One region of the Geomonas agri genome, then DNA from elsewhere that is predicted to be linked to it. Evidence: riboswitches for the same ligand, from Rfam matches in the RefSeq annotation. Region 1 holds a riboswitch; each other region holds the start of a gene.
The links. Region 1 has a riboswitch for molybdenum cofactor ahead of K7R21_RS04990 (molybdopterin molybdotransferase MoeA). Riboswitches for the same ligand answer to the same signal wherever they lie in the genome.
Positions count from the first base shown of each region.

Region 2: linked by a shared signal. The riboswitch ahead of K7R21_RS19155 (hypothetical protein) and the one ahead of K7R21_RS04990 (molybdopterin molybdotransferase MoeA) in region 1 are both predicted to bind molybdenum cofactor.
Region 3: linked by a shared signal. The riboswitch ahead of K7R21_RS01680 (aldehyde ferredoxin oxidoreductase family protein) and the one ahead of K7R21_RS04990 (molybdopterin molybdotransferase MoeA) in region 1 are both predicted to bind molybdenum cofactor.

Region 1 covers NZ_JAINZO010000001.1:1,145,948-1,150,191, forward strand. The annotation lists gene pta (phosphate acetyltransferase) at 1-92, opposite strand, end outside; gene K7R21_RS04980 (MogA/MoaB family molybdenum cofactor biosynthesis protein) at 182-679, opposite strand; gene moaC (cyclic pyranopterin monophosphate synthase MoaC) at 695-1,171, opposite strand; gene K7R21_RS04990 (molybdopterin molybdotransferase MoeA) at 1,173-2,384, opposite strand; molybdenum cofactor riboswitch at 2,460-2,580, opposite strand; gene moaA (GTP 3',8-cyclase MoaA) at 2,903-3,883, shown strand; gene K7R21_RS05000 (MOSC domain-containing protein) at 3,900-4,244, shown strand, end outside.
Region 2 covers NZ_JAINZO010000002.1:1,769,700-1,773,943, forward strand. The annotation lists gene K7R21_RS19135 (permease) at 1-25, shown strand, start outside; gene K7R21_RS19140 (PadR family transcriptional regulator) at 80-430, shown strand; gene K7R21_RS21010 (DUF1003 domain-containing protein) at 650-967, shown strand; gene K7R21_RS21015 (hypothetical protein) at 992-1,183, shown strand; molybdenum cofactor riboswitch at 1,261-1,378, shown strand; gene K7R21_RS19155 (hypothetical protein) at 1,480-2,223, shown strand; gene K7R21_RS19160 (hypothetical protein) at 2,225-2,446, shown strand; gene K7R21_RS19165 (ABC transporter ATP-binding protein) at 2,459-3,850, shown strand; gene K7R21_RS19170 (energy-coupling factor transporter transmembrane component T family protein) at 3,831-4,244, shown strand, end outside.
Region 3 covers NZ_JAINZO010000001.1:363,256-367,499, reverse strand. The annotation lists gene moaA (GTP 3',8-cyclase MoaA) at 1-574, opposite strand, end outside; gene K7R21_RS01685 (iron-containing alcohol dehydrogenase) at 1,065-2,228, shown strand; molybdenum cofactor riboswitch at 2,351-2,472, shown strand; gene K7R21_RS01680 (aldehyde ferredoxin oxidoreductase family protein) at 2,512-4,242, shown strand.

The DNA of each region.
Region 1 (4,244 bases):
GCGAAGAGCATCCGCTCGTCGTAGCTCTCCGGTAAGACCACCGTCTTGAGTTTCGATTTCGCCTTCTCGTGAATCTGCTTAACCAACGGCATGAGCATTCCTCCGTAATTGAATTATAAAACCGTGTTAGTTGTATAACCCAGCAGGCGGGATCGGTCAATAAAAAAGCCGTCTTGGACAGTCAGCGCGGGAGCGGGGTACCGCACTCCTCGGGGTCTCCCTGCAGCTTGGCGACCGCGTGCGGAACGGCGGCCCAGACGAAGCCGATGTTCTCGGTTGCGCCCTTGGGGCTACCGGGAAGGTTGATGATCAGGGCGTTTTTGCGGATGCCGGCGACGGCGCGGGAGATGATGGCGTGCGGGGTCTTCTTGAGGCTTTCCATACGCATCACCTCGCCGAAGCCGGGGAGCAGGCGTTCCACCACGCGCTCCGTTGCTTCCGGGGTGACGTCACGCGGCGAGACGCCGGTGCCGCCGGTGGTGAGGATGAGGTCGTAGAGGCCGCTGTCGGCCCACTCGGTGAGCTTTGCCGAGATGAGGGCGCCCTCGTCGGGGATAACGTCGGTGCAGGCAACGGTGACGCCGCGTTCCTCGAGCCAGGCCCGAAGCGCCGGGCCGCTGCCGTCGGCACGCTCCCCGGTGGAACAGCGGTCGCTGAGGGTGAGAATGGCTGCTCGCATGGTGGTGTTTCTCCTTTAGTCCTCGCGCTTGAAGACGCCGCTCTTGCCGCCTTCCTTGTAGTGCAGCTTGACGTCCGAGATGACGATGCCCTTGTCGGTTCCCTTGCACATGTCGTACACGGTGAGGGCGGCAACGGTGGCGGAGGTCATTGCTTCCATCTCTACGCCGGTTCGCTCGAAGGCGCGCACGGTGGCCATGACGCCGATGGTTCCCTTCGCCTCGTCGACCTCGAACTCGATGGCGACGTGGTGGATGGCGAGCGGGTGGGAGAGGGGAATCAGGTCCGGGGTCTTCTTGGCTCCGGCGATACCGGCCAGGCGGGCCACGCCGAGGACATCGCCCTTGGCCATCTTGCCGGAGATGATGGCCTGCACGGTCTCGGGTTTGAGGGTAAGGACGGCGCCCGCTACCGCGGTGCGCATGGTCGGGGTCTTCTGGCTCACGTCCACCATGATGGCGTTACCGCTGGCGTCGAAGTGGTTGAACGACATGTTAAACCTCCATTTCCAAGGTGGGATCGAGCAGGTGTAAATCTACTTCCGCGCCGGCGGCGAACTCGGTCGCCTCGGCGGGCAGGATGGCTAGGGCGTTGCAGCGCAGCATGGTTTTCAATATCCCGGTGTTCTGATCACCGGAGGTGCTGGCGACAAAGCGCCCGCCCTCGATGGCGACGTGGACGCGCAGGAAGTTCACCTTGCCCGCCTTCTTGCGTGCCCCTTCTTTTAGCACCCCCCGCACGGTGCGCCGGAACACCTTCACGTGTCCCATCATGCGCAGGATCGCGGGGCGGGCGAACTCCTCGAAGGTGATCATGGTGGAGACCGGGTTGCCGGGGAGGGAGAAGACCGGCACGTTGCCCCTCATCCCGAAGGCGGTGGGTCCACCGGGCTTGATGCCGGGCTTCCAGAACTGTTCCACTACGCCGAGCTCCGCCAGGATTTCGCGCACCAGGTCGCGATCACCGGCTGATACTCCGGCCGAGGTGATCAGGACGTCGGCTTTAAGTCCCTCGGTGAGGAGCGCCCGGTGGCTGTCCCTGTCGTCGCGGGCTATGCCGAGGATGACCGGATCGGCGCCGCAGAGCTTGATGGCGGTGGCGAGAGCGAGGGTGTTGCTGTTGACGATCTGGCTTTCTTTTGGCTCGGTGCCGATTTCGACAAGTTCGTCGCCGGTGGAGAGGATGGCGACCCGCACCTTACGGTAAACCGGAACCAGGACCGCGGAGAAGGAAGCCAGCAGGCTCACCTGGGGAGCGCCAATCAGCGTCCCTCGGGTCATGATCACTTCACCGTTGCGCACGTCCTCGCCCTGGAAACGGATGTGGTCGTGCTTTTTCACCTGCTGCAGCAGCTTCACGGTTTCCGGGGTGTTCTCGGTCTCTTCTATGGGGACGACCGCATCGGCGCCGGGCGGGATTGGGGCGCCGGTCATTATCCGTGCGGCGCATCCTGGCGTTACTACGTCGTCCGAACTGACCCCGGCGGGGATGTAGTCGGTGACCCTGAGTACGGTGCCCAGCGCGCAGTCGGCGCTCCTGACGGCGAAGCCATCCATGGCGGAGTTGTCCCAGCGCGGCATGTCTTTAGGTGCCACGTAATCCTCGGCCAGCACCCGTCCGGCCGCTTCCAGCAGCAGCACCCTTTCCACACCGGCGGGCGCCACTTTGTCGATGACCATGCGTCTGGCTTGCTCGTAGTTCGTCATCTTTTCCTCTTTCTTCCTTGGTAATGGCAATAACGAAAAAGGGCCCGACTCCGTGAAGGAAGAGGGCCCGTGCGCTGATGCGGCGGTGCTTCTCCTTTCCAAGAGGGAGGCGGTGCCGTTTCCGGCAGCACCCATCGGCTGCGGTGCCTTGGAGTGTTTCCCTTTAGACGGCCGCGGCTCGGAGACGTTTCTGCATATTTTCCCAAGCCATAGCATATTTGCCGGGAAAACAACAATTATTTTAGGTTAAGGGTAAGCACGGCAGCTTTCCAAGGTGTAGCGTAACTAGCCGTAACAATGCAAATTCCTTCGCTCAAAACGTAGCCTTTACATGTCGTATACTTTCTTCCACTCACGGCGCACGCTCGTCTGGCTCCCTCATTAAAGTGGTTGCTTTCCGTTTGACAAACAAGGTATGGTTTTTATCGTGTACCCTAAAGCCGTGTCCGCACCGAACGCCCGGGGGATCACCCGCCGCTTGAAGCCCGGCGTGCAACTACCAGTAATCAGGAAGAATTATGTCTTTGATAGACACCTACGGCAGGCGCATCAACTACCTGCGCCTCTCGGTCACCGACCGATGCAACCTGCGCTGCAGCTACTGCATGCCTGAAGAGGGCGTGGAGAAGTTGAGCCACTGCGAGATGCTCTCCTACGAGGATCTGCTTCGGATTTCCGCCGAGGCGGTTGCCGCCGGGATTGAGAAGATCCGCGTCACCGGCGGCGAGCCCTTGGTGCGCAAGGGGATCATTGACTTCCTTGCGCGCCTGGCCGCGTTGCCGGGGCTGAAGGAATTGGTGCTGACTACCAACGGTCTGCTGCTGAAGGAGATGGCCCAGGGGCTGAGGGATGCCGGGGTGCAGCGGCTCAATGTGAGCCTGGATTCGTTGAAACCGGAAACCTTCGCCGCCATCACCCGCGGCGGTGAGCTGCAACGGGTCTTGGACGGGCTTGACCAGGCGGAGCGGGTCGGTTTTCCGCCGCACAAGATTAACGTGGTGGTCATGCGCGGGGTGAACGACGACGAGATCCTCGACTTCGCGGCGCTGACCCTGAAGCGCCCCTACGCGGTGCGCTTCATCGAGTACATGCCCACCTGCGGCGACGCCGACTGGCGCGATCTCACCGTGCCCGGCGCGGAGATCAGAGAGCGCATCGCCCGGGAGTACACCATCGAGGAGAGCACCAACAGTGAGCGCTCCGGCCCGTCCAAGAACTTCCGAATCCAGGGGGCACCGGGGTCGCTGGGCATCATTACCGCCATGACCGGCCACTTCTGCGACGGCTGCAACCGTCTGCGGGTGACCGCCTCAGGCGTCGCCAAGGGATGCCTGTTCTCCGGGACTGGCGTGGACCTGAAGCCGGTGCTGGCGACGGGTGATGACGAACTGTTACGCAAGGAAATCCGGCGCATCGTGGCGGCCAAACCGGGGCGACACGAGGTTACCGACGAAGGTGTAGAAAGCAAACCATTCGCCATGTCCCGCGTAGGCGGGTAGATAAGAAGGAGAAGGCATGATCGGAAAGATAGTCGCCGTTAACATCAGCAAGAACAAAGGGGAGAGGAAGACCCCGGTACCCGAGGTCACCCTGCGCGAGGAGCACGGCATCGTCGGCGACGGCCATGCCGGTGACTGGCACCGCCAGGTGAGCCTTCTGGCCCAGGAGAGCATTGCCAAGATGCAGGCACTTGGCTTGGACGTGAAGGAAGGGGACTTCGCCGAGAATATCACCACCGAAGGGGTGGACCTGGTGAGCCTCCCCATCGGCGCCAAGATCGAACTGGGTGAGACCCTACTCGAGGTGACCCAGATCGGCAAAGAATGCCATACCCGCTGCGCCATCTACTACCAGGCCGGC
Region 2 (4,244 bases), on a different contig from region 1:
ACAACCCGGGGCGGTGGACGCCTGAACCTGGCGCTCCCCGTTTCGGCGGAAGCCAGCCCCAGACCAGAAAGGAAGCCCGATGCCTCCCAAACGAAAGCAACAGTACCGACACCTCCCCGCCTTCATCCTGCTCGCCCTGGCCGAGGAGCCCATCCACGGCGGCGCTATCTTGAACGCGCTATCCCAGCGCATGCCCCTCTTCAAGCCGGACAGCGCCGCGGTCTACCGCACCCTGCAACAGCTTGAGGACGAGGCGCAGGTGGTTTCCAGCTGGGACACCAGCGGCAGCGGCCCGGCGCGCAGGGTGTACCGGCTGACGCAAACGGGGTGGGAGAAGCTGGAGGGGTGGCGGGAAGACATCGAGATGCGCATGGCGACCCTGCGCTACTTTCTCGATACCTATGCGGCAATTAAAAAACCACGGCAGTAGGTAACGGCCTGGCTGCAGCTCCAGGGGCGAGGCCGTGCAAAGCCGCTATGCCGGGAACGGTTGCACCCTGCTCCCTGCGTGGTGACGCAGCTGTCGGGGATGTGATGGATGCCGCGCAGCTGTGGGAGCGAGGCCCAGCGGCGCGTTGACTTGCAACGAGGTACTGGTACTGTTTCCGGGTCGAGCCCACCCCGGTGGGCCCCGCACGCGGGGGGAGCGATGCCGCAGCCGGAACCGGACCAGACCATGGCCTCCGTAGTGAGCCGCAACATCGCGGCTCTCCTGGAGCGGCGCCACGCCGAGGAGCGCAGCAAGGGAGCGCAGGAACGGCTCGCCGACGCCATCACCTCCTTCACCGGCAGCATGCCCTTCGTCTATATCCATCTGGTCCTCTTCGGCGCGTGGATCCTCATCAACGCCGGCTGGCTCGACATCCTGCCCCGTTTCGACCCCACCCTGGTGATCCTCGCCATGGTCGCCTCCGTGGAGGCGATCTTTCTCTCCACCTTCGTTCTCATCAGCCAGAACCGCATGTAGGCCTCCGCCGACCGGCGCGCCGAGTTGAACCTGCACATCGACCTCCTGGCGGAGCACGAGGTGACCAGGGTCATTGCCCTTTTGACCGCCATCGGAGCGAAGCTCGGCGTCGAGGAATCGAAGAATCCGGAGCTCGAGGAACTGACCAGGGATGTGCAGCCCGAGAAGGTGCTGGACACCATGGACCAGGTCGAGCAGGAGAACAAGGACGAGTAACCTGCGGAAAGTTTGCCGTTTCACATCATATTTTTCTGGAGTATACGTTTTACCTGTGTTAAAGCTTCTGCCCAAATTAATCTGAGCCTCTCCGAGCTACGCCGCCTACAAGGACTTCCTCACGGCTGCGGGCCAACGGGTGCTGCTGGAAACGGCGGTGCCTCCCTTTTGGAAAGGAGAGCCTTGTGGCAGAGCGGAGACTCCGAACTGTTAAAGGCCCCTTTCCACCCAGGATCGGGGCTTTTTTTTGTCCAGCGTTATGTAATTTGTAATACAACGGGTTAGGAGTAAGACAGATGCGGATAGCCATTTCAATCGATGATACCGACAACCTGGAGAGCAGGGGGACCGGGGAGATCGCGTCCCTGATCGCGGACGAACTGCAGCAGCGGGGATGGGGGAGCTGCAGCTACATCACCCGGCACCAGCTCTACGTGCACCCGGACATCCCCTACACGTCGCACAACAGCGCCATGTGCTTCTACGCCGACGTGGGCGAGGGATGGCTGGAACCGGTGATCGAGTACGTCTCGGAGTTCCTGGAACAAGAGAGCGCGCCGGGCTCTGATCCGGGGTTGTGCGTGGCGGTGCCGGCCAGGATGGCGGCACGCAACGAGCTGATCGGTTTCGGCCGCCGCGCCAAGCGCGAGGTGATCGGCATGGACGAGGCCTACGACCTCGCCAAGCGGCTCGGCGTGCACCTCTCCCAGCACGGCGGCACGGGGCAGGGGGTGATCGGTGCCCTGGCCGGCGCGGGGCTCAGGATGTCGGGTAACGACGGGCGCCTCAAGGGCTTCCTCGAGTTCGGCCAGCCCTACCGCATGCTGCGCGTGGACGAGCTGCTGCAGCACCCGGTGGTAGACGTGGTAAAGAGCGTGACCGGCGAGGCGCTCAAAGACGAGGACCTGGTGGCGTTGGGAGAAAAGCCGAAAACGGTGCTCATCGAGGGGGAGTCGGTGCTCCTCGTTGCTGCTGCCCAGTCGCCGGGTTCCCAGGCGCGCTGGCAGACGCTGCATAGAAAGCAGCTGAAGGCGTACTAGCATGTGGCGTAGCGATCAGAGAGGGAACCGGGAGTTCGCCCACGGCAAGGAGGCCTGGGGGCTGGCGGCGCAAGTGGCCGGGGGCTGCGCCTGCTTCGTGGCGGACGTCGAGGAGGAGCAGGTCGTCGAGGAGGAGCTCTCCTGCTACAACTGCCGCTACCGGCGCTGGAGCGTTGACTCCTTCACCTGCCTGCGCCTGCCGCCGCTAAACGCGGCTGCTTAGGGGATTGTCTTTTTGCACGACACCATTCTGGACATAGAAGATTTCGGTTTCACCTACCACGGCGCCGCGGGGTCGAGCCTGGCCGGGGTGAGCGCACAGGTCCGGCGCGGTGAGTTTGTCTGCCTCACCGGCGATTCCGGCTGCGGCAAGAGCACCTTGCTGCTCGGCATCATGGGGCTGCTGCGCGGTGGGACCCGGGTGGGCACCATACGCGTCGCCTCCTCGGACGCCGCGGACGGCGCCCCGGCGGCGGGGATCGTGTTCCAGACCGCGGAGTCGCAGATCCTGTGTTCCACGGTGGCCGAGGAGGTCGCCTTCGGGCCGGAAAACTGGTGCGTGCCGGCGGACGAAATCGCGCTGCGGGTGCGCGAAGGGCTCGCGGCGGTCGGGCTGACCGGCGAGGAGCAGCGCAGCGTGGAGCGCTTCTCGGCGGGACAGAAGCAGCGCCTCGCGGTGGCTTCGGTGCTCTCGATGCGGCCGGGGCTCCTGCTGCTCGATGAGCCGACCTCGCAGCTCGATGTCCAGGGGAAAGAGGAACTGGTGGCGGTGTTCACGGAGCTCAAGCGCAGGGGGCACACCATCGTGATGGCCGAACACGATCCGCGTCCCTTCGAGGCGCTGGTGGACCGCTACCTGAAGCTGGAGCGGGGACGTCTGGTAGGGAGCGACCGGGTCCCCCCTGACCCGGTGCGCTATCGCCCCAAGGCGTTCCTGCTCCCCTACTCGTCCTCGCTCTACGGCACCCGTCCGGTGCTCGACGTGCAGGGGCTGGACCTTTCCTACCCGGAAACGGGGGATGTGCTGAAAAAGGTGCAGCTGCGGGTAAGCCGCGGCGAGCGGGTGCACCTGTTCGGCCGCAACGGGGCCGGCAAGTCGAGCCTGCTGCGCTGCCTGGCCTGGCTCATCTATCCGGATGCCGGCAGGGTGTGGGTGGCCGGCAAGGAGAGCCCCGGGCCGGGCGATCTGCGCGGGCAGGTGGGGGTGCTGTTCCAGAACCCTGCGCGCCAGCTGTTCGCCGAGACGGTGCGCGAGGAGGTCGCCTTCACGCTGGAGCGCCTGGCCTACCCGGTGGAAGAAGTGGACCGCATCGTCACCGAGGCGCTTTCCTTCTGCGGCATCGCCCACCTGGCCGACCGCGCGCCGCTCACCCTCTCGTTTGGAGAGCAGCACCGCGTGGCGCTGGCGGCGGTGGTGGCGCCGCGCCCGACCCTTTTGCTCCTGGACGAGCCGTTTGCCGGTCTCGACTTTCCCCAGCGGCTGAGCCTTTTGGCCATCCTGGCCCGCATGCCGATCCGCTACGGCACCACGGTGCTGATCGCCTCGCACGACGAGCTGCCGGACCGGCGCTGGGCCGACCGCAGCTTGCGCCTGCAGGGAGGGGAGATTGCAGAAACGACTCCCTAAGCTGCGCAGCTCGCTGAGAAGCTGCGAGTACGCCTGCCAGTTCGCCGCCCACGATTCTCCGGTGCACCGTCTCGGGGCCGGGTGGAAGCTCCTCCTGGGCATGGTGCTGAGTGCCTTGGCGGCAGGCGGACGCAATCCGGCCACCCTTTCGGTGCTGGTCGCGGTGGCGCTGGCCTATTACCTGGCGGCCCGGCTCACCCTGGCTGACCTGTGGCGCGACGTGCGCCTGTTCGCCTACCAGGCGGCGCTGGTCATCCCGCTTTACTGCCTGATCGACGGCGTGGACAAAGGGCTCTGGCCGGGGGTGCGCATCTCGACCCAGATCGTGCTCTTCTACCTGCCCGGCGCCGTCTTCCTGCGTACCACGCGGACCTCTGAGGCGATGGCGGGGCTG
Region 3 (4,244 bases), 780 kb from region 1:
GCATGTACTCTATAAAGCGAACCGTGAACGGCTTCTCCAGGGTCAGCGCCGCGAAGTCCAAGATCTCGTGATCGTTCACCCCGCGCATCACCACCATGTTGATCTTGAGCGGACCGAAGCCAGCCTTCTGTGCCGCATCGATCCCGGCCAGCACCCGGTTCAGGTCCGCACCCCGGGTAACCCGGGCGAAGGTTTCCGGCTGCAGGGAGTCGAGGCTGATGTTGAGCCTGGCGACCCCGGCATCCTTGAGCGGCTGGGCCAACTCTTCCAGCAGCAGTCCATTGGTGGTCAGCACGAGTTCCTTCAGACCCGGCAGCGCCGAAAGGCGTCCCAGGAAATCGACCAGCCCCTTCCGTACCAGCGGCTCCCCGCCGGTTACCCTGATCTTCTCTATCCCCTGCTCCACGCACGCGGCGGAGACGCGGTACAGCTCCTCGTAGCTCAGCATCTCTTTATGCCCGAGCTTCGCCACCCCCTGCGCCGGCATGCAGTAGCAGCAGCGCATGTTGCAGCGGTCGGTGACCGAGAGTCTTAAGTAGTTGATCCGCCTGCCGTAGGTATCGATCAGTGCCATGCCTTACTCCCTTCGGAAACACGCCTCGCCGTATACAAAGGCAATATCGATACCAATTGTCCCGATTCGGAGCAAAAAGGGAGATCAGCCACTAATGAGGGAGCAACTAAGCTGGTGAATACATGGGAAACGAACCGATTTTTGTCTTCTTGAATTCAACATACAGGCGGGGAGTGTGACGACGGTTGGCACAGCAAAACGTGCGTTCCACAAAAGAGCAAACGTTCCATTGTGGAACGTTGCAACTGTTCGATTTGAGGACGCAACTTCGGAGGGGATAGTGGAGGCAGCAAACACAGCGCTGGTTAAGTATACGGTATCCTGTGAATATTATTCAGTATCCCGAAAAATTGTGTTTACAGCAAATTCTGGTACGCCCCTTGCGATAGCGTAGAAAACCGTTTTAGGAAAGTGTATGCAGCACGGCACCACCTTCTTAAAAACAAAAAGAACCGGGTCCAGCCCGGAAAAACAACAGGGGGAATTGAAAATGGCATTAGGAGAGCAGACTTACGGTTTCTACATCCCGACGGTATCACTGATGGGCATCGGCTCCGCTAAAGAGACCGGCGACCAGGTTAAGGCACTGGGCGCTTCCAAGGCGCTGATCGTCACTGACAAGGGCCTCTCGGCCATGGGCGTTGCTGACAAGATCAAGGAGCAGGTAGAAGCTACCGGCGTAAAAGCCATCATCTTCGACGGCGCTGAGCCCAACCCGACCGACACCAACGTGCACGACGGCGTGAAGGTGTACCAGGACAACGGCTGCGACGCCATCATCTCCCTGGGCGGCGGTTCCTCCCATGACTGTGCCAAAGGTGTAGGCCTGGTCATCGGCAACGGCGGCCACATCCGCGACTTCGAAGGCATCAACAAGTCCACCAAACCGATGCCGCCGTTCGTCGCCATCAACACCACCGCAGGCACCGCTTCCGAGATGACCCGCTTCTGCATCATCACCAACACCGACACCCACGTGAAGATGGCTATCGTCGACTGGCGCTGCACTCCGAACATCGCCATCAACGATCCGCTGCTCATGGTCGGCAAGCCGGCAGCCCTGACCGCTGCAACCGGCATGGACGCCCTGACCCACGCTGTCGAGGCTTACGTCTCCACCATCGCTACCCCGATCACCGACGCATGCGCCATCAAGGCCATCGAACTGATCGCCACCTACCTCTCCAAGGCTGTCGCTAACGGCGAAGACCTCGAGGCACGTGACAAGATGGCTTACGCCGAGTACCTGGCCGGCATGGCGTTCAACAACGCGTCCCTGGGCTACGTCCACTCCATGGCTCACCAGCTGGGCGGCTTCTACAACCTGCCGCACGGCGTCTGCAACGCCATCCTGCTGCCGGCCGTCAGCCAGTACAACCTGATCGCCTGCCCGGAGCGTTTCGCTCACATCGCCAAGGCTCTCGGCGAGAACGTCGACGGTCTGTCCGTGACCGAAGCTGGCCAGAAAGCCATCGACAGGATCCGCAGCCTCTCCGCTTCCATCGGCATCCCGACCGGCCTCAAGGCCCTCAATGTCAAGGAAGAGGACCTGGCCATCATGGCAGAAAACGCGAAGAAGGACGCTTGCCAGTTCACCAACCCGCGCAAAGCGACCCTCGAGCAGGTCATCCAGATCTTCAAGGACGCAATGTAATACCGTAGTAGCATGATCCCCTCCCCCCCGGGGGAGGGGCAAGTTGAAACCGCCTGCGGGCCCGACCGGCGCGCAGGCCCGAGCACATGCAAGAGATGCGTAAGCGGTGTCGGGTCAGTCACGCATCAAAAAATCTCCGAGCCGTCGCAGCCTAAAAGGGAACTTCCCTCATGGCTCCAGGCCAACGGGTTTCGCTGGAAACGGCGGAGCCTCCCTCTTGGAAAGGAGTCCCGGCGGTCAGCACTGCCGGTAGAACTAAACAAAAACAGGGAGCTTGAAAAGCATGGATAAGATTTTTCGCGTCAACATGACCGACCTCACCACCAAGATCGAAGAAGTTCCGGCAGCATGGGCAGGCCTGGGTGGCCGTGGCCTCACCTCCACCATCGTGGCCGCCGAAGTACCGCCGACCTGCCACGCACTTTCCGCCGACAACAAGCTGGTTTTCGCACCGGGCCTGCTGACCGGCACCGCTGCAGCGAACTCGGGCCGTCTCTCCGCAGGCGCCAAGAGCCCGCTCACCGGCGGCATCAAGGAGTCCAACGCAGGTGGCACCGCGGCACAGATGCTGGCTAAGCTCGGCATCAAGGCCATCATCATCGAAGGCGCACCGAAAACCGGCGCATGGTACAACCTGGCGGTGGGCGTGAACGGCGTCACCATCAACGAGGAGAAGGAACTGCTTGGCCTGGGTAACTTCGCCGTCATCGACGCGGTCGAGGCCCGCCTGGGCAAAAAGACCGGCGTCCTCACCATCGGCCCGGCCGGCGAACTGAAGATGACCGCCGCCAACATTTCCGTGAAGGACCCGGACAGCAAGATCCGCAGCCACGGCCGTGGCGGCCTGGGCGCAGTCATGGGCTCCAAGCAGATCAAGTTCATCTCCATCGACGGCGAAGGCGCGAAACCCGTGACCATCGCGGATCCGGAGAAATTCAAAACCGCAGCAAGGGCGTTCTCCAAGGCGCTTCTCGACCACCCGGTCTCCGGCGAAGGTCTCCCGACCTACGGCACCAACGTCCTCGTCAACATCCTCAACGAAGCTGGCGGCCTGCCGACCAAGAACTTCACCACCGGTCAGTTTGAAGGGCACGACAAGATCTCCGGCGAGACCATGCACGACACCATCGTGGCGCGCGGCGGCAAACCCAAACATGGTTGCCATGCCGGCTGCATCATCCAGTGCTCGCAGGTCTATCACGACAAGGACGGCAAGTACGTCACCTCCGGCTTCGAGTACGAGACCATCTGGGGCCTGGGCGCCGACTGCTGCATCGACAACCTGGACGACATCGCCCGCGCCGACAACCTGATGGACGACATCGGGATCGACTCCATCGAAACCGCCGTCATGTTCGGCGTGGCCATGGAAGCCGGCATCCTCAAGTGGGGCGACTCCAAGGAAATGCTCCGCCTGCTGACCGACGAAATCGCCAAGGGCACCGCTTTGGGCCGCGTCCTGGGTGGCGGCGCAGGCTCCGTCGGCCGCACCTACGGTGTGACTCGCGTACCCGTGGTCAAGAACCAGGGCATCCCGGCGTACGACCCGCGCTCCGTCAAGGGCATCGGCATCACCTACGCCACCTCCACCATGGGCGCCGACCACACCTCCGGCTACACCATCGCCACCAACATCCTGAACGTCGGCGGCTACGTCGATCCGCTCAAGAAGGACGGTCAGGTCGAGCTCTCCCGTGCCCTGCAGATCGCTACCGCCGCGGTTGACTCCACCGGTATGTGCATCTTCGTTGCCTTCCCGGCGCTGGACATTCCGGAGTGCCTCCCGGCCCTGATCGACATGATCAACGCCCGCTTCGGCATCGCCCTCACCGGCGACGACGTCACCAACCTGGGCAAGTACATCCTGAAGACCGAGCGCGAGTTCAACCAGAAAGCCGGTCTCACCAACGTCCACGACCGTCTGCCGGACTTCTTCAAGACCGAGCCGGTCGCACCGCACAATGCGGTGTGGGACTTCACCGACGAGGAAATCGACGAGTTCTGGAACTTCTAGGA